3 regions of the Nocardioides yefusunii genome follow, and region 1 is predicted to be linked to each of the others. Evidence: predicted binding sites of a transcription regulator. Region 1 holds the regulator's gene; each other region holds the start of a gene.
What was found. The regulator LexA, encoded in region 1, represses DNA repair genes until DNA is damaged. The targets are predictions, from matches to a motif close to TCGAACANNTGTTCGA.

Region 1 (5,706 bases):
GTGGTGTGATGCGTTGCCGGCACGACGCCCTGTGGGGCGGGTCGCTGCCGAAGTTTCAGGTGGCGGGGACGGCCTCACGCGCGGTGGCGCGCATGGACTCGATCTCCCGGATGAAGTCGTCCGCGTCCGTGAACGACTTGTAGACGCTCGCGAAGCGCAGGTAGGCCACTTCGTCGAGGGCCTTGAGCGGGGCCAGGATCGCCATGCCGACTGCGTGGGCCTCGATCTCGACCGAACCCTTGGCGCGCAGCGCGACCTCGACCTCCTGGCCGAGGCACGCGAGCTGGTCCTCGGTGACCGGGCGGCCCTTGCAGGCCTTGCGGACGCCCTGGACGGCCTTGTCCCGGTTGAACGGCTCGGTGGCGCCGGAGCGCTTGAGCACGTTGAGCTGCATGAGCTCGACAGTGCTGAATCGCTTCTCGCACTGGGTGCAGGTGCGACGACGGCGGATCTGACCGCCGTCCTCGGAGACGCGGGAATCGAGGACCCGGGTGTCACTGTGTCGGCAGTGCGGACAGTGCACGGCTCACCCCTCCTGGTCTCCCGACGACGACGTCGGTGTTGCTGGTTCGTTTCTTCAGTGACAGAGCCACCGCGACGCCGTCCTCAGACATGCCTCCCGCATCCCCCCTCTGGGAACGGGCACCTGTGGACAGAAGCGCCTTTTCTGTGGATGAACACGGGCTTTCTGTGCATCATCGCCAGACCATCATGTCACTAGATGTGGATGACCGCACCGCTGTGACTACTAGATCTTGTGGCAACCGTACGCGCCTTCCCCAATACTTGGCAAGCCGATCCACCGGACTCAGGGAACCAGAAAAAGCGCCCACGTCCACCCTTCAAGATGCTTCAGCAAAGACGCAGGTCACGCCCGCCACGACAACTCTCGAACAACCTCGGGAGTCCGTCTGGACCACGCCGATGTGACGCGACGAGCACGCCCGAAGACCCCACTCGCGAACCACTCCCCTGCCACAATGACCCCGTGGCAACAGGCAAGCGTGCAGGATCCCGTCGGGCTGCTTCCTCGACCCCCAAACCCCACGCCTCGACGCTCCTCCACATCGGTGGCGTGACTGCCTGCGTCATTGCGTGGGGGTATCTCGTCCTGTCGGCCGTGGACTTCGGGAGCACCGCCAAGAACGGCAACTCACTCGCCTGGGTCCTCCTGGCCCTGGCTGCCGTCGGCGCCGCCGCCAGCCTGTTCGTCGGCCTCATGCTGACCCTCCGACTCCTCAGCACCCTGGGCCTGACCCAGAGCGACCCTGACGGAAAGCCCGTGCCGCCACGGCCCACGGGCGGGCGGCGCGCCGCGCGCTGACCCCCAGGGACCCCGAGGCCTCAGACCTCAGCCGGCACCCGGAGGCGCTGGCCGAGCTGGACCACCGCAGTGTCGAGGGCGTTCATCCGCTCGATCTCACGCATCACCGAGCGCACCTCGCCGTCGTCGGCGATCTCCGCAGCAATGCCCCACAATGTGTCACCCTCGTCGACCACGACGATGCGCGAGGCCACATCCTCACCCGCCTTGTCGGCAGCCTCGGACACGCTCCCCAGCACCACGCCGGCCAAGAACGCGATCAGGAGCCCTGCGACCACCACGACCACGCGCCCCCGTCGCGTCAGACGGACGCCACCGCGGGGCGCAGGCCGAGCCGGATCAACCACGCCACCCTGAGCACGCACACGCGACGAGGCGGCCGGAGCGCCGGGGAACTCGATGACGACACTGCTCATGGGGACCTCCTGGAAGTGGCGGCCAGTTCTTCACTGGTCGATCCGGCCGTGCGCCGGACGCTCACTCCGTTGTCTAGTTGCCCGCTCCGACATCTTTGGATCCCCAACTCGGAGCCCACCACGCCGAAGCGTTCGATCAGGTGTTCGAATCGAGCGCGATGCCGACGATAGAACACCTGTTCGAACGGATCAAGCATTTGTTCGAGCAAATGTTCGATTGGAGTCGTCCCGGACGCCATGGCGTCGCCCACGCACCCCCACCTGTTCCACCAGCAGGAACGTCACCACTTTCCGGGATGCAGGTGCCCCGCCCCCTGCCTAACGTGTGCCACATGCGCCACGTGCTGACGACCCCACAGGACACCGTCGAGGGAGACTTCTCGACCCTCCAGCGGAGGTTGTCGCGCTCTGCCGTCCTGCAGCGGCTCGACGCCCCTGACGCCACGGCCTTCTGGGCACCTCTGCCCCTCGTCGCGGTCAACGTCATCGCAGACGCGCACATCCCCGATGCACAGGCAGCCGAGCGCGTCACCGAACTCATCGCCCCCTTCGTCGAGCGCGGGCACCCCTTCCAGTGGATCACCACCCCCTCGACCACCACCCCCACTCTGGAGTCGACCCTCGCCCAGGCCGGACTCCGCGCCCACGAGTACCCCGCCATGCACGCCAGCCTGCGCAACCCGGTCGACCCCTGCACCCCGCACGACGTCTTCATCGACATCGTCTGGCCCGACCAGGTCGCACCCGTCACCACCGCGATCTTCAACAACTTCGGACACGCCGAGGACCTCGCCGACGAGCACCTCGACATCCTCGAGACGCTCGACCCCGAGACGAACCACTACTTCCTGGCGCGCAGCCTCCTCAACGGGATGACGCTCGGCGCCGGCACGATGCACGCCCGCGGCGACAGCGTCATGCTCGCCAACATCACCGTGCTCCCGCCTGCCCGAGGCCGCGGCCTCGAACGTGCCCTGGCCGCGACGATGATGAACCGCGCCGCGAGCACCGGCTCGAACACCGCAACGATCGTCGCGAACCACGCCACCTACGCGACCTACCTGGAGTTGGGGTTCCGCACCCAGTTCGACGTGGTCACGTGGGTCTGGAAGCCGCACCGCTGATCCGCGGGCGCGCGCCGCGGTGTCCAATTCGAACACCTGTTTGAAAACGAGTGCCCTGAGCCACTAGCGTTGGACCAACGTCCACGCCAGGCTCAGGAGGATCCGATGCCCAAGTCGCAGTCCAGCGACAACAATGTTGTCGCGCTGCGGAGCGGAGGGTCGGTCCCCAGCGACCTCACGCCGCGCCAGCACCTGGTGCTCACCACCATCCAGGCCGCCATCGAAGAGGCCGGCTACCCGCCGAGCATGCGCGAGATAGGCAAGGCCGTGGGCCTGACCAGCTCGAGCAGCGTCTCGCACCAGCTCCGCACCCTCGAGGAGAAGGGCTACCTGCGTCGCGACCCCAACCGGCCGCGCGCACTGCAGGTGGTTCTGCCCGAGACGCTGACGGCCGCGCGCACTGACGACGAGACCTTCGACCCCACCGACCTCGGCAACGCACAGCCCGCAGCGGTGAACGTCCCGGTCGTGGGTCGCATCGCGGCAGGCGGACCGATACTGGCCGAGCAGCGCGTCGAGGACGTCTTCCCACTGCCGAGGCAGCTGGTCGGCGAGGGCGAGCTCTACATGCTCGAGGTCTCCGGAGACTCGATGATCGACGCCGCCATCTGCCACGGCGACTACGTCGTGGTTCGTCGTCAGCCCGACGCCGACAACGGCGACATCGTGGCCGCGATGATCGACGGCGAGGCCACCGTCAAGACGTTCCAGCGTCGAGACGGACACGTCTGGCTGATGCCGCACAACGATGCCTACGAGCCGATCGACGGTACCCACGCCACGATCCTCGGCAAGGTCACCGCAGTACTGCGCAGCATCTGACCCACCCACGAACATGAGAAGGGCCCCGCCTCACGGCGGGGCCCTTCTGCATTCAGAAACACGGCACGGATCAGCCCTGGGCAAGACGCCCCAACGCCTGACGCACGATGCGCGGGTCGTTGGTGGGCCACATCGGCGGCAACGACGCCTTCAGGAAACTGCCGTAGCGAGCCGTGGCGATCCGCGGGTCGAGGATCGCCACCACACCACGGTCGCTGGTGGTGCGGATCAGACGGCCCACGCCCTGGGCGAGCAGCAGCGCCGCATGCGTCGCGGCCACCTGCATGAAACCGTTGCCGCCGGCCTTGTCGGCCGCCCGTTGACGCGCCGACATCAGCGGGTCGTCGGGACGCGGGAACGGGATCCGGTCGATGATGACCAACGAGAGCGAGTCGCCCGGGACGTCGATGCCCTGCCACAGCGACAGCGTGCCGAACAGGTTGGTGTGCGGGTCCTCGACGAACTGCTTGGTCAGTTCGGGCAACTGGGCCTCGCCCTGGGCCAACGTCGTCAGGTGCGGCAGACGCTTGCGAACCGCCTCGGCGGCCTGGTCCGCGGCCCGACGGGAGGAGAAGAGCCCGAGGGTGCGTCCCTCAGCGGCGTCGATCAGTTCACAGATCTCGTCGAGGTGCTTCTCCGCCAGACCGTCACGGCCGGGCTGCGGGAGGTGCTTGGCGACGTAGAGGATGCCCTGCTTGCCGTAGTCGAACGGCGAACCGACGTCGAGGCCGCGCCACGGGAGCGCCCCCTCCCCCAGCTCGCCGGGGGCGTCCACGCATTCGGTGGGACGCAGGCCCAGCGAGCCCGCCACGGAGTTGAAGTCGCCGCCGAGCTTGAGCGTGGCGGAGGCGAAGACCACCGACTTCTCCGTCAGCAGCCCCTCACGCATCTGGGCCCACACCTGCAGCGGAGCCACTGCGATCCTCGCCGGGATGCGTTCGCGGGCCTCGGAGACCCAGATGACGTCGGCGTCGGAGCTGTTGGCCAGACGTTCGGCGGTCGCGAACACGTCCTGCGCCATGCCCTTGGCCTGGACCTTGCCGGCGTCGGCGTCGCCCTCGTCCTTGCCGAAGGCGGAGATCAGGGCGCGGGCAGCGTCACGCACCATCTCCAGGGCGTCATGGAGTTGCTCCCCCATCTCCTCGACCCGGCCCGGCATGGTCGCGGCCAGCGCGTCGGCCAGTCCGGAGGCGGCGTCGGCGAGGTCGTCGGCAGCTCCGGAGTTCTTGCCCCGGTCCGGGACGTGCTTCTGAGCACGACGCGCCGCTCGCTCGACGTCACCCACGGTGAGTTCGTCGGTGGCAGCCTGCGTCACCCGCGCGACCAGCTCGTGGGCCTCGTCGATGACGACGGTGTCGTAGTCGGGGATCATCGGGACGCCCTCGATCGCGTCGATCGCGAGGAGGGAGTGGTTGGTGATGACGAGGTGCGACTCCGCGGCCTTCTTCTTGGCCCGCTCGGCGAAGCACTCCTCGGCGAAGGTGCACTTGGTGGCCCCCAGGCACTCGCGGTGGTTGACGCTGACCTGACGCCACACCCGGTCGGTGTGACGCGGCGCGTGGTCGCGGTCGCCGGGGCCCATCGACTCGGCCTGCTCCTCGACCCACGCACGCAGCTCGAGGACCTCCGCGCCCATCGAGCCCTGCGGGACGTCGATCAGCATCCCCTGGTCGTCGGGGACACCCTCGCGGACGCGGTGCAGGCACGCGTAGTTGGAACGGCCCTTGAGCACGGCGTAGGAGGTGTCGAGACCCTTGTCTTTGACCGCCTCCACCAGACGCGGAATGTCGCGTTCGACCAGTTGGTGCTGCAGCGCGAGCGTCGCGGTCGCCACGACCACACGCTCCTCGTGCAGCAGGCTCGGGACCAAGTAGGCCAGCGACTTTCCGGTACCGGTGCCGGCCTGCACCACCAGGTGCTCCTGGTCGGCCATCGCCCGGCCCACGGCCTCGGCCATCTGGACCTGGCCGTCGCGGGTCGAACCTCCGAGCGCCTCGACGGCTTCGGAGAGGAGCTCACT
Region 2 (5,706 bases), 900 kb from region 1:
GTGTGAGCGAGAGTCGTGCGGAACGGGACCTGCGGGACTCTGCCCGCCTCATGGTGAGGGCCGGCCTGGTGCCCGAGACCGAGCAGGAGCAGGTCTTCGCGGCGATGGTGGCCGAGCTCATGCCCGACACTGATCCCACGATCATGGCCAAGGGGTGGTTGCTCGCGGCCCGCCGCGAGTACCGCACCGAAGCTGCGGCCTGGACGGCGCCGACCGACCACGACCGGCTCCGCGCTGCGATGTCGGAGTGCCAGCGCCACGACATTCCGGTGCTCGCCGGGGTCGACGACGTCGCCGAGGTGAGGAACCGTGTCGAGCAGGCGCCCACGCCGTTGCGCGGCATCATCTGGTTCTCCGAACGGGCCGTTTGGGACGCCGTCCTGGGCGGTCGACTCGAACTGGGCCTCCGGCACGGCACCGGCCACCCGGTGCAGCCCGGTGACCAGCTGGCGGCCGCCGTGCTCGGCTGTCTGGAGCGCCATGGCCTGCAGGGTGTCGTGCGGCCGGGAGCGGTGGACGTCGCCTGCTCCTGGCAGCGTCGGCCCTGAGTCCGACTCGACGCTGCATCGAAATCACCGAAGGGCCCCGCTGTGCGGGGCCCTTCGGTGGTGTTTCAGGGGTCGATCAGACCTGCGCGTTGGCGGCGATCGCGGCGACGAACTCGGCGGCGCGGGCCTTGGTCTCGTCCTCGGCGAAGTCGCCCTCGGCGGTGAAGGTGGACTCGCTGACGGTCAGGTTGAACTGGGTCTCGAGGACCTTGGCCTCACCGAAGCCGAGGACGTCGGCGACGTGGTTGGCGGCCGGGGCACCGGCGTGGCCGGAGGGGGAGGCCGAGGCGACGGCGACGGGCTTGCCGGCGAAGGAGTTGTTGCCCCACGGGCGCGAGGACCAGTCGAGAGCGTTCTTCAGGGCACCCGGGAGGGAGTTGTTGAAGGTCGGGGTGACGACGACGAGAGCGTCGGAGGCCTCGATGGCGTCCTTGAAGCCCTGTGCGACGGCCGGGAACTCGACCTCGGCGTCCTGGGAGTAGAACGGGAGCTCGGAGATGGCGATCTCGGAGAACTCGACGCCAGCGGGGGCGTTCTTCTTCACGGCCTCGAACGCAGCGCGGTTCATCGAGGTGGAGGAAAGGGATCCGATGATGTAGCCGATCTTCACGGTCACGGTGGTGCTCCTCAGGAGGGGTACGAGATGGTTGATGAATCAACCTTCTAACGCCGGCGATGGGTCCCGCATTCCCGTAGGCACGGGAAAGTTCTGTGAGGTGAGTCACCCAAGCGTTGAGCGGGAGCCTCGAACTTCCCTGACGTCGGCGACTAGCGTGTCCACGTGAACAGTGTTCAGGTAGGTGTCCTCTCCCTCCAGGGTGACGTGCGCGAGCACGTCGCCGCACTCGAGGCCCTGGGGTGCGCAGTGCGCCGTGTGCGTCGTCCGCACGAGCTCGAAGGTCTCGACGGTCTGGTGCTGCCGGGTGGTGAGTCGACCGCGATCTCGCACCTCGCGCGCACCTTCGGACTTCTCGACCCGCTGCGTGTTGCTGTGGCCTCCGGGCTGCCGATCTTCGGAACCTGTGCCGGCATGGTGCTCCTGGCTGATCGCCTCGTGGACGCCAAGGAGGGCCAGGAGGGCATCGGCGGGCTGGACGTGACCGTGCGACGCAACGGTTTCGGTCGTCAGTCCGACTCCTTCGAGACCGATCTGCGGGTCGCGGGTCTCGACTCACCCGTCCGGGGGGTCTTCATCAGGGCTCCGTGGGTGGTCGACGTCGGGTCCGAGGTCGAGGTGCTCGCGGTCCTCGAGGGCGACGCTGCGCATGCGGGGGAGGAGGGCGGTAGGATCGTCGCCGTTCGTCAGGGAGTGCTCATGGCCACCTCCTTCCATCCGGAGGTCGGCGGAGACCTGCGCCTGCACCGGTCGTTTCTTGATCTGGTGCGCGCTGCCTGACAGTGACGCCGGAACGGACGAGACGGAAGAGGGACCCATGTCAGGGCACTCCAAGTGGGCAACCACGAAGCACAAGAAGGCCGCGATCGACGCCAAGCGCGGCAAGCTCTTCGCCAAGCTCATCAAGGGCATCGAGATCGCGGCGAAGATGGGTGGACCTGACCCGTCCGGCAACCCGACCCTCGTCGACGCCATCCAGAAGGCGAAGAAGCAGTCGGTCCCCAACAAGAACATCGACGCCGCGGTCAAGCGCGGTGGCGGTCTCGACGGCGGCAGCGTCAACTACGAGTCGATCATGTACGAGGTCTACGGTGCCGGCGGCGTCGGCATCCTGGTCGAGTGCCTCACTGACAACAAGAACCGTGCCGCGATGGAGACCCGCACCGCGGTCACCCGCAACGGCGGAACCATGGCCGACCCCGGTTCGGTCTCGCGTCTCTACGAGCGTCGCGGTGTGGTCGTCGTGGCCAAGAACCAGGACGGCAAGTCGGTCTCCGAGGACGACGTCCTCGAGGCGACCCTCGACGCAGGTGCCGACGAGGTCAAGGACGCCGGTGAGAACCTCACCATCATCTCCGAGCCCAACGACGTGGTCGCGGTCCGCTCCGCGCTGCAGGAGGCCGGTATCGACTACGAGTCCGCCGAGGTCGAGTTCGTCCCCAGCATGGAGATCCCGGTCGACGCCGAGGCTGCGGCCAAGGTCTTCAAGCTGATCGACGCGATCGAGGACCTCGACGACGTCCAGAACGTCTTCGCCAACGTCGACGTCTCCGACGAGGTCATGGCCGAGCTCGACGCCGAGTGACCTGAGTTCGAGCCCCGAGGGCCCGCTGCGTTCCGTGGGAGCGCTGCGGGCCCTCGTGCGTGTTGGCGGCTGCGGCAGGCTGGAATGGACTACCGTTGCCATGCGAACATGTGTTCGGACGCGGCCCGGTGGGCCGTAGAAGCGCCACACCCGGTCGACTGGAAGGACGGTGTCCCGTGCGAGTGCTCGGCATCGACCCCGGTCTGACCCGCTGCGGTGTGGGCGTCGTCGAGGGAGACCCCGGACGTCCGCTGTCGCTGGTCGACGTCGGCGTCATCCGGACCAGTTCCGACCTCGACGTCCCGCGACGTCTGGTGACGATCGAGAAGGGCATCGACGCCTGGCTCGACGAGTACGCCCCCGACGCGGTTGCGATCGAACGGATCTTCGCAAGGTCGGACGTCAGCACCATCATGGGCACCGTCCAGGCCGCCGGCATCGCCATGGTCTGCGGAGCTCGACGTGGCATCCCGGTCGCCCAACACACGCCCAGTGAGGTCAAGGCCGCGGTGTCCGGCAACGGCCGCGCCGACAAGGACCAGGTCACCGGCATGGTGACGAGGATCCTGCGGCTCGACGCCCCGCCCAAGCCAGCCGACGCCGCTGACGCCCTGGCGATCGCGATCACGCACCTCTGGCGTGGCGGAGGCCAGACCCGGGTGGACACCGCCCGCGGGGCCGCTGCCCCGACTGCTGCCGCGCAGCGCTGGGCCGAGGCCCTGGCGGCGAGCAAGGCGGCCGGCAAGTCGGCCACGCGCAAGCGCCCCTGAACACGTTCCGTCCCCTGTCCACCCTGCTGCCCCCCTCCTGAGGAGCTCATCCCGTGATCGCCCACGTGCGTGGCACCGTCCACTCCGTCACCCTCTCCTCCGCCGTGCTGGAGGTGGGCGGCCTCGGCTACGAGGTCCTCTGCACCCCCGACACCCTGGCCGGTCTGCGGGTCGGTGAGGAGGCGCTGCTGGCGACCAGCTTCGTGGTCCGTGAGGACTCCATGACCCTCTTCGGCTTCCGTGACGCCGACGAGAAGAGCTGCTTCCAGGTCCTGCAGACCGCCTCCGGCGTCGGCCCCAAGCTGGCCCAGGCCGTGCTCGCGGTGATGAGCCCGGACGCGCTGCGCCAGGCCATCCACGCCGACGACGCCAAGGCGCTCACCAAGGTCCCCGGCATCGGCGCCAAGGGCGCAGCCAAGATCGTGATCGAACTCAAGGACCGGATCGGCCACCCGCACGGCACCGTCACCTCCGGCGGCCCGACGGTCACCGTCGTGACCTGGCGCGAGCAGGTCGTCGAGGGTCTCGTCGGGCTGGGCTACTCGGCCAAGGACGCCGAGAAGGCCGCCGACGGCGTTGCTGCGACCCTGGGCGACAACCCCGACGTCGGCGTGGCACTGCGTGCGGCGCTCCAGCACCTGAGCCGCGGCTGATGGCCTTCGACCGCCGCTTCGACGGCGACGACTTCTCCGACGACTTCGACGAGGGCCCCGTCGAGCTGTCGGCGATGGAGGAGGAGCACCTGCGCGCCCTCACCCAGGCCGACGCTGACGGTGACGACCGCGTCGTCGACGCCGCACTGCGCCCCAAGAGCCTGGACGAGGTCGTGGGGCAGCACCGCGTTCGCGACCAGCTCGGGCTCGTCCTCGAAGCAGCCCGCCAGCGCGGCCGCGCCCCTGATCACGTGCTGCTCTCGGGTCCTCCCGGACTCGGCAAGACGACCCTGGCCATGATCATCGCCAACGAGATGTCCGCACCCCTGCGTGTCACCTCGGGGCCGGCGATCACCCATGCCGGTGACCTCGCCTCGATCCTCAGCGGCATCAACGAGGGCGACGTCGTCTTCGTCGACGAGATCCACCGGATGTCGCGCCCGGCCGAGGAGATGCTCTACATGGCGATGGAGGACTTCCGGGTCGACGTCGTGGTGGGCAAGGGCCCCGGTGCCACCGCGATCCCGCTCGACATCCCGCCGTTCACGCTGGTGGGTGCCACCACGCGTGCAGGTCTGCTGCCCGGTCCGCTGCGTGACCGCTTCGGCTTCACTGCGCACCTGGACTTCTACGAGCCGGCCGACCTGGACCTGATCGTGCGTCGCTCGGCGGGTCTCCTCGGCGTCGAGATCACCGACGGGGGAGCGGGACGGATCGCGTCGCGTTCGCGCGGCACCCCACGCATCGCCAACCGTCTCCTGCGCCGGGTGCGTGACTACGCCCAGGTCCGTGCCGACGGTGTCCTCACCGACGAGGTGGCCGCAGCGGCCCTCGACCTCTACGAGGTCGACGACCTCGGACTCGACCGGCTCGACCGGTCGGTGATCGAGGCTCTCTGTCTGCGTTTCGCCGGTGGCCCGGTGGGCATCGCCACCCTCGCGGTGGCCGTCGGGGAAGAGCGCGAGACCGTCGAGGAGGTCGCAGAACCCTTCCTCGTGCGTAACGGTTTCCTCGTCCGGACGCCCCGCGGCCGGGTCGCGACCCCGGCGGCGTGGGAACACCTGGGGCTCACTCCGCCCAGGATCGACCCGGCGGGAGGCCGTTCGTCGACGTCGGGGACAGGGCAGCAGGAACTCTTCGAGGACTGAGGTCGCCGGGGGCCTTCCCCGTAGGATCGAGGGCGATCTGACCCCCGCCTGAAAGGCCGTCGTGGAACTCCTTCCTCTCCTGTTCGTCTTCATTCTGATGTGGCTGCTGATGGTGCGCCCCGCCCAGAAGCGCGCCAAGGCTGCGCAGGCCATGCAGGCCTCCCTGCAGGTGGGTGACAAGGTCATGCTGACCTCCGGCATCTTCGGCACCGTCGTCGAGCTGGTCGACGGACGCGCTGTCCTGTCCATCGCCGCCGGTACCGAGATCGAGGTCGTGCGTGCCGCGATCGCCGAGGTCGTGCGCGAGGAGCAGACCTCCGCGACCACCGAGTCCGCCGAGACCACGGGCATCGACCTCGACAAGGGCGAGGACGCCTGAGCATGAG
Region 3 (5,706 bases), 1.3 Mb from region 1:
ACAGAAGGCGTCGAGCCACAGGATGGTGCCGCACTCGTCGGGGTCGGCGTCGACGTCACCGTCGAATCCGAACGAACCAGGGAGGTAGTCGACGCCGAGGTTGAGGCCGATGCTGGCCTGCAGCAGGTCCTGAACCTCCTCGTCGGCCTCGTAGCGCGCGATCTCCGCACCGAGCTGGAGCGCGACCAGACGCGGGGTACGCAGTCCCAGACGCATCGCCAGACCACTGGCGATCATCTCCGCCACCAGCACCCGGACACCCTGTCCGGCGCCGACGAACTTGATGACGTACGTGCCGGAGTCGTCTGCTTCGACGATCCCGGGCAGACTTCCGCCCTCACGCAACGGGGTGACGTAGCGCGTCACCTTCACTTCAGGAATCACTGATGTCCACATCGTCCAGTCGGGCCAGTTGGGCCGCGACGTCGAAATCTGCCTCGGGCCAGTCCAGGTCGAGTCCGGCAAGGGCCTCGGCGAGGATCTGCGCCACGGCAAGGTTACGGAACCACTTGCGATCCGCGGGAACCACGTACCAGGGGGCGTGCTCGGCGTCTGTCCGTTCCAACGCGATCTCGTGAGCGGTGCGGTACTCGTCCCAGAGCGCGCGGTCGTCGAGGTCGGAGGGGTCGTACTTCCAGTGCTTCGCGGGATTGAGGAGTCGTTCGCGCAGCCGCTCGGCCTGCTCCTCGGGGCTGATGTGCAACAGGATCTTCACCACCGTGACGTCGTCCTCGGCGAGGTCGTGCTCGAACTCGGCGATCGCGCCGTAACGGCGTTCGATCTCCTCGGGTGGGGCGAAGGAGCGAACCCTCTGGATCAGCACGTCCTCGTAGTGGCTGCGGTCGAAGACCCCGATGTGTCCCGGCGTGGGCAGGGCAGGACGGATCCGCCAGAGGAAGTCGCGGGCTCGCTCTTCGGCGGTCGGTGCCCCGAACGAGGTGATCTGCAGACCGCGGGGATCGACCAGACCGAACGCCTTGCGGATGGTCCCGCCCTTGCCGGAGGTGTCCATGCCTTGCAGCACCACCAGCACCCGCTGTCGTGACCCGGCCAGCCGTGCCGCCCAGAGCCGCTCCTGCAGGTCGGCGAGCACGGGGGCGAGGTTGGCGAGCGCCTGCTCCCCCGCCTTGCGGCCATCCACACCGGGAGTGGCGTCGGTGGCGAACGAGGTGAGGTCCACCGGCCCCGACTCGAGACGGAGGGCAACAAGATCGACGGGGCCCAGCCCCACGTCCGGAGAGGAGTTCATCGCCCCATCATGACGGCGCACGAGCACGCCGTCAGCCCCAGTCAGGTTCCTCTTCGGTCTCGGCCGCGTGGGCGTCGAGAGCTTCACGCACGACGCTGAACGCGAGGCCGGAGTTGTACCCCTTGCGGGCCAGCATCCCGACGAGCCGTCGGGTCGCGACCTGTCGGTCGAGCCCACCCACGGAGCGCATCTTCTTGGCGACGAGTCGTTCGGCGGCGTCGCGTTCGTCCTCGGGATCGATCTCGGCGACGGCCTCCTTGACCACCTCGTCGTCGATCCCCTTGCGGCGCAGTTCCTGGGCCAGGGCACGTCCGGCGAGTCCCTTGCCGGGCTGGCGGCTGGCGATCCACATCCGGGCGTACGCCTCGTCGTCGATCAGACCGACCTCTTCGAAGCGGTCCAGGAGCCGTGTGACGAGCTCTTCGGGGACGAACTTCTTGGCCAGCTTGTCGTTGAGTTCCTTGCGGCTGCGGGCCTGCCCGGTGAGCTGGTCGAGGATGATCTTGCGCGCGTACTCCTCGAGCTCGAGCGGCGTCATCGCCGCCACTGCCTCTTCCGGGGAGAGCTTGGGCTTGCGCTCCTTGCGGGGTTTGAGGTTGCCGTCCTCCTCGTAGCGCGAGGGGCGCTTGGCTGCCTTCTTCGCGGCACCACCGGCGCGGCTTGCGGCCTTGCGGCTGCCGAATCCCTCGCTGCGACCGCCCCGTCCGGGAGCCCACTCGGAGCGGCGCTCGGCACCCCGACCCCACGTCTGACGCGGGGTCTCGGCGGGGTCGACGTCGGGAACGAACGGGGTGTCGGGCAGTGGGCCGGCCCACTCCGGCGGTTCGGTGGGAATCAGGTCGTCACGGGAGACACCTGCCCCGTCGAGCCATGCGGAGACGCCGAAGCCGACGTCGCCGAGCCAGGGGTCTGGCTCGGCGCCGCCGGCACGCTTCGGGTCACCCATGCGTCACGCGGGAGTGGTCAACAGGAGAGATCAGGCCTCGACTCAGAAGTCGTCGACGCCGATCGGCTCCTCGGAGAAATCCTCAGCCGGAGCGTCGACCTGCGGACCGACACCGAGCTTCTCGAGGATCTTCTTCTCGATCTCGTTGGCGAGGTCGGGGTTGTCCTTGAGGAACTTGCGCGAGTTCTCCTTGCCCTGACCGAGCTGGTCGCCTTCGTAGGTGTACCAGGCGCCGGCCTTGCGGACGATGCCCGCGTCGACGCCGACGTCGATCAGGCCACCCTCGCGGGAGATGCCCTTGCCGTACATGATGTCGAACTCAGCCTGCTTGAACGGCGGGGCGACCTTGTTCTTGACGACCTTGACGCGGGTGCGGTTGCCCACGGCGTCGGTGCCGTCCTTGAGGGTCTCGATACGACGCACGTCGAGGCGGACCGAGGAGTAGAACTTCAGCGCACGACCACCGGTGGTGGTCTCCGGCGAACCGAACATGACGCCGATCTTCTCGCGCAGCTGGTTGATGAAGATGGCGGTGGTGTTGGAGTTGTTGAGGGCACCGGTCATCTTGCGGAGCGCCTGGCTCATGAGGCGCGCCTGCAGGCCGACGTGGCTGTCACCCATCTCGCCCTCGATCTCGGCACGGGGCACGAGCGCTGCGACGGAGTCGACGACGATGAGGTCGAGGGCACCGGAGCGGATCAGCATGTCCGCGATCTCGAGCGCCTGCTCACCGGAGTCGGGCTGGGAGACGAGGAGAGCGTCGGTGTCGACGCCGAGGTTCTTGGCGTACTCCGGGTCGAGAGCGTGCTCGGCGTCGATGAAGGCGACGATGCCGCCGGCGCGCTGGGCGTTGGCCACGGCGTGCAGGGCGACGGTGGTCTTACCGGACGATTCAGGACCGTAGATCTCGACGACGCGACCACGCGGCAGACCGCCGAGGCCGAGGGCGATGTCGAGGGAGATGGCGCCGGTGGGGATGACCTCGAGCGGAGCGCGGGTCTCGTCACCCAGTCGCATCACGGAGCCCTTGCCGAAGGACTTCTCGATGTTGGCCAGCGCTGCGTCGAGCGCCTTGGTTCGGTCGCCGCCGTAGTTCACCGGTGCGGACTTCTTGGCTGCCATGTGCAGCTCCGATCTCGTCGTAGGTCGTCGTCAGGTACATCTGCGACGCTAGAGCGGACCACCGACAACTTCCTGATCAGAAGTGCCACGACTGTGGAGAACGTCCCGCCCGCGTCGTACCTGTGGACAGCACCCTACCCGAACACCTGTTCGACGGAGCGAATTCGGATCGAACGAATTCCTGTGCTCAGCGGAGCCTGTCCGGCAGCCCCAGAGCGGTGTGCACCGCAGCCCAGACCTGCTTGGGCGGGATGCCCGCGTCGAGCGCTTCCTTCGCCGTGCGCGAGCCGAGTTCGGCCATGACGAACATCTCGGCCCAGGCGCCTGCGGAGGCCTGCCCCAGGGCCTCGTCCATCCGGACCCAGAACTCCGTGTGCCTCATCTGCCCTCCGTGATCGGTCCCGCGCGGACCCGACGTCCGGCCGGAACAGCCAACCACGGGGGTGAGGCCGAACAGCAACACGAGTCCCGCCCACGGTGTCGGTACCGGGTGCAAGGATGGCGACGTGTCGGCACTGGACGATTTTCACGCCCCCACTCGCGAGTGGTTCCGCGCCTCCTTCCCCGCGCCCACCCCTGCTCAGGAAGGCGCCTGGAGCGCAGTGGCCCGGGGCCGGCACGCCCTCGTCGTGGCTCCCACCGGGTCAGGCAAGACACTGAGTGCGTTCCTCTCCTCCCTCGACGCCCTGCTCTCCACCCCTGTGGCCGAACGCCCCGAGAAGGCGCACCGCTGTCGGGTCCTCTACGTCTCCCCGCTCAAGGCGCTCGCCGTCGACGTCGAACGCAACCTCCGGGCGCCGCTGGTGGGCATCACCCGCACTGCCGAACGTCTCGGCATCGAGGTGCCCGACGTCACCGTCGGGATCCGCTCGGGCGACACCCCTCCCAACGAACGACGCAAGCAGGCCACCGCACCGCCGGACATCCTCATCACGACGCCGGAGTCGCTGTTCCTGATGCTGACCAGCCAGGCCCGTGAAGCCTTGCGCGGCGTCGAGACGGTCATCCTGGACGAGGTGCACGCCGTGGCCGGCAGCAAGCGCGGCGCACACCTGGCGGTCTCTCTGGAACGCCTCGACCACCTGCTCCCCCGGCCCGCCCAGCGGATCGGTCTCAGCGCCACGGTGCGTCCGGTCGAGACGGTGGCGACCTTCCTCGGCGGCGACCAGCCGGTCGATGTCGTCCAGCCGAGCTCCACCAAGGAGTGGGACCTCACCGTCGTCGTCCCGGTGGAGGACATGACGTCCCCGGCCCCGCGCGAACTCCCCGAGGACGGCGGAGACCCGTTCGGCGAGGACTGGGACCCGGACGCCTCGAAACGGGCCTCCTCGATCTGGCCGCACGTGGAGGAACAGGTCGTCGACCTGGTCGAGCAGCACCGTTCGACGATCGTCTTCGCCAACTCCCGTCGGCTGGCCGAGCGGCTGACGTCGCGGCTCAACGAGATCGCGTCCCGACGGGCCGAGGGGGCAGCGGCCACCCGAGAAGCACAAGGGCCGCCGGCGGAGGTGATGGCGCAGGCCGGCACCTCCGAGCCCGCCGAGGTGGTGATCGCCAAGGCGCACCACGGCTCGGTGTCGAAGGAGCAGCGGGCCCTGATCGAGGACGACCTCAAGCAGGGACGCCTCCCGTGCGTGGTGGCGACCAGCAGCCTGGAGCTGGGCATCGACATGGGTGCGGTCGACCTCGTCATCCAGATCGAGTCGCCTCCGAGTGTGGCTTCGGCGTTGCAGCGCGTGGGCCGCGCCGGCCACCAGGTCGGTGAGACCAGTCGGGGTGTGCTGATGCCGAAACACCGCGGCGATCTCGCACAGACGGCGGTGGCGGTGGACCGGATGCGTACCGGTGGAATCGAGTCGTTGAAGGTGCCCCTGAATCCGCTCGACGTGCTGGCCCAGCAGGTGGTGGCGGCGTGCGCCGTCGACGACTGGGACGCGAACGAGCTGTACGCGTTGATGCGACGGGCGGCGCCCTACCGGACGTTGCCGGCCTCGGCGTGGGAGGCGACCCTGGACCTGCTCGCGGGTCGGTACCCGAGCGAGGAGTTCGCGGAGTTGCGGCCTCGGATCGTGTGGGACCGGGTGACGAACATGATCACGGCCCGCCCCGGTGCCCAACGTCTGGCCGTCACCAGTGGCGGCACCATCCCTGACCGGGGTCTCTTCGGTGTTCACCTGGTCGGCGAGGGTGCGGGCCGACGGGTCGGCGAGCTCGACGAGGAGATGGTCTACGAGTCCCGGGTCGGTGACGTCTTCGCGCTGGGCGCGACGAGTTGGCGGATCCAGGACATCACCCCGGACCGGGTGATGGTGACCCCGGCGCCGGGCGTCCCGGGCAAGCTCCCGTTCTGGAAGGGCGACTCCCCCGGACGTCCGGCCGAGCTCGGCGC

Region 2: the regulator LexA is predicted to act here: its motif matches at 2,852-2,867, upstream of ruvC (crossover junction endodeoxyribonuclease RuvC).
Region 3: the regulator LexA is predicted to act here: its motif matches at 3,456-3,471, upstream of recA (recombinase RecA).

The regions. Positions count from the first base shown of each region.
Region 1 covers NZ_CP034929.1:2,756,178-2,761,883, forward strand. The annotation lists gene nrdR (transcriptional regulator NrdR) at 56-523, opposite strand; gene EOV43_RS12595 (hypothetical protein) at 989-1,324, shown strand; gene EOV43_RS12600 (LysM peptidoglycan-binding domain-containing protein) at 1,345-1,740, opposite strand; gene EOV43_RS12605 (GNAT family N-acetyltransferase) at 2,073-2,864, shown strand; gene lexA (transcriptional repressor LexA) at 2,970-3,686, shown strand; gene EOV43_RS12615 (ATP-dependent DNA helicase) at 3,757-5,706, opposite strand, start outside.
Region 2 covers NZ_CP034929.1:1,858,733-1,864,438, reverse strand. The annotation lists gene EOV43_RS08495 (DUF6891 domain-containing protein) at 3-548, shown strand; gene EOV43_RS08490 (NADPH-dependent FMN reductase) at 625-1,164, opposite strand; gene pdxT (pyridoxal 5'-phosphate synthase glutaminase subunit PdxT) at 1,330-1,944, shown strand; gene EOV43_RS08480 (YebC/PmpR family DNA-binding transcriptional regulator) at 1,982-2,749, shown strand; gene ruvC (crossover junction endodeoxyribonuclease RuvC) at 2,926-3,519, shown strand; gene ruvA (Holliday junction branch migration protein RuvA) at 3,573-4,172, shown strand; gene ruvB (Holliday junction branch migration DNA helicase RuvB) at 4,247-5,320, shown strand; gene yajC (preprotein translocase subunit YajC) at 5,382-5,699, shown strand; gene EOV43_RS08455 (adenine phosphoribosyltransferase) at 5,702-5,706, shown strand, end outside.
Region 3 covers NZ_CP034929.1:1,492,355-1,498,060, reverse strand. The annotation lists gene EOV43_RS06765 (HipA family kinase) at 1-366, opposite strand, end outside; gene EOV43_RS06760 (PPK2 family polyphosphate kinase) at 374-1,249, opposite strand; gene EOV43_RS15690 (regulatory protein RecX) at 1,281-2,195, opposite strand; gene recA (recombinase RecA) at 2,238-3,293, opposite strand; gene EOV43_RS06745 (DUF3046 domain-containing protein) at 3,505-3,699, opposite strand; gene EOV43_RS06740 (ATP-dependent helicase) at 3,824-5,706, shown strand, end outside.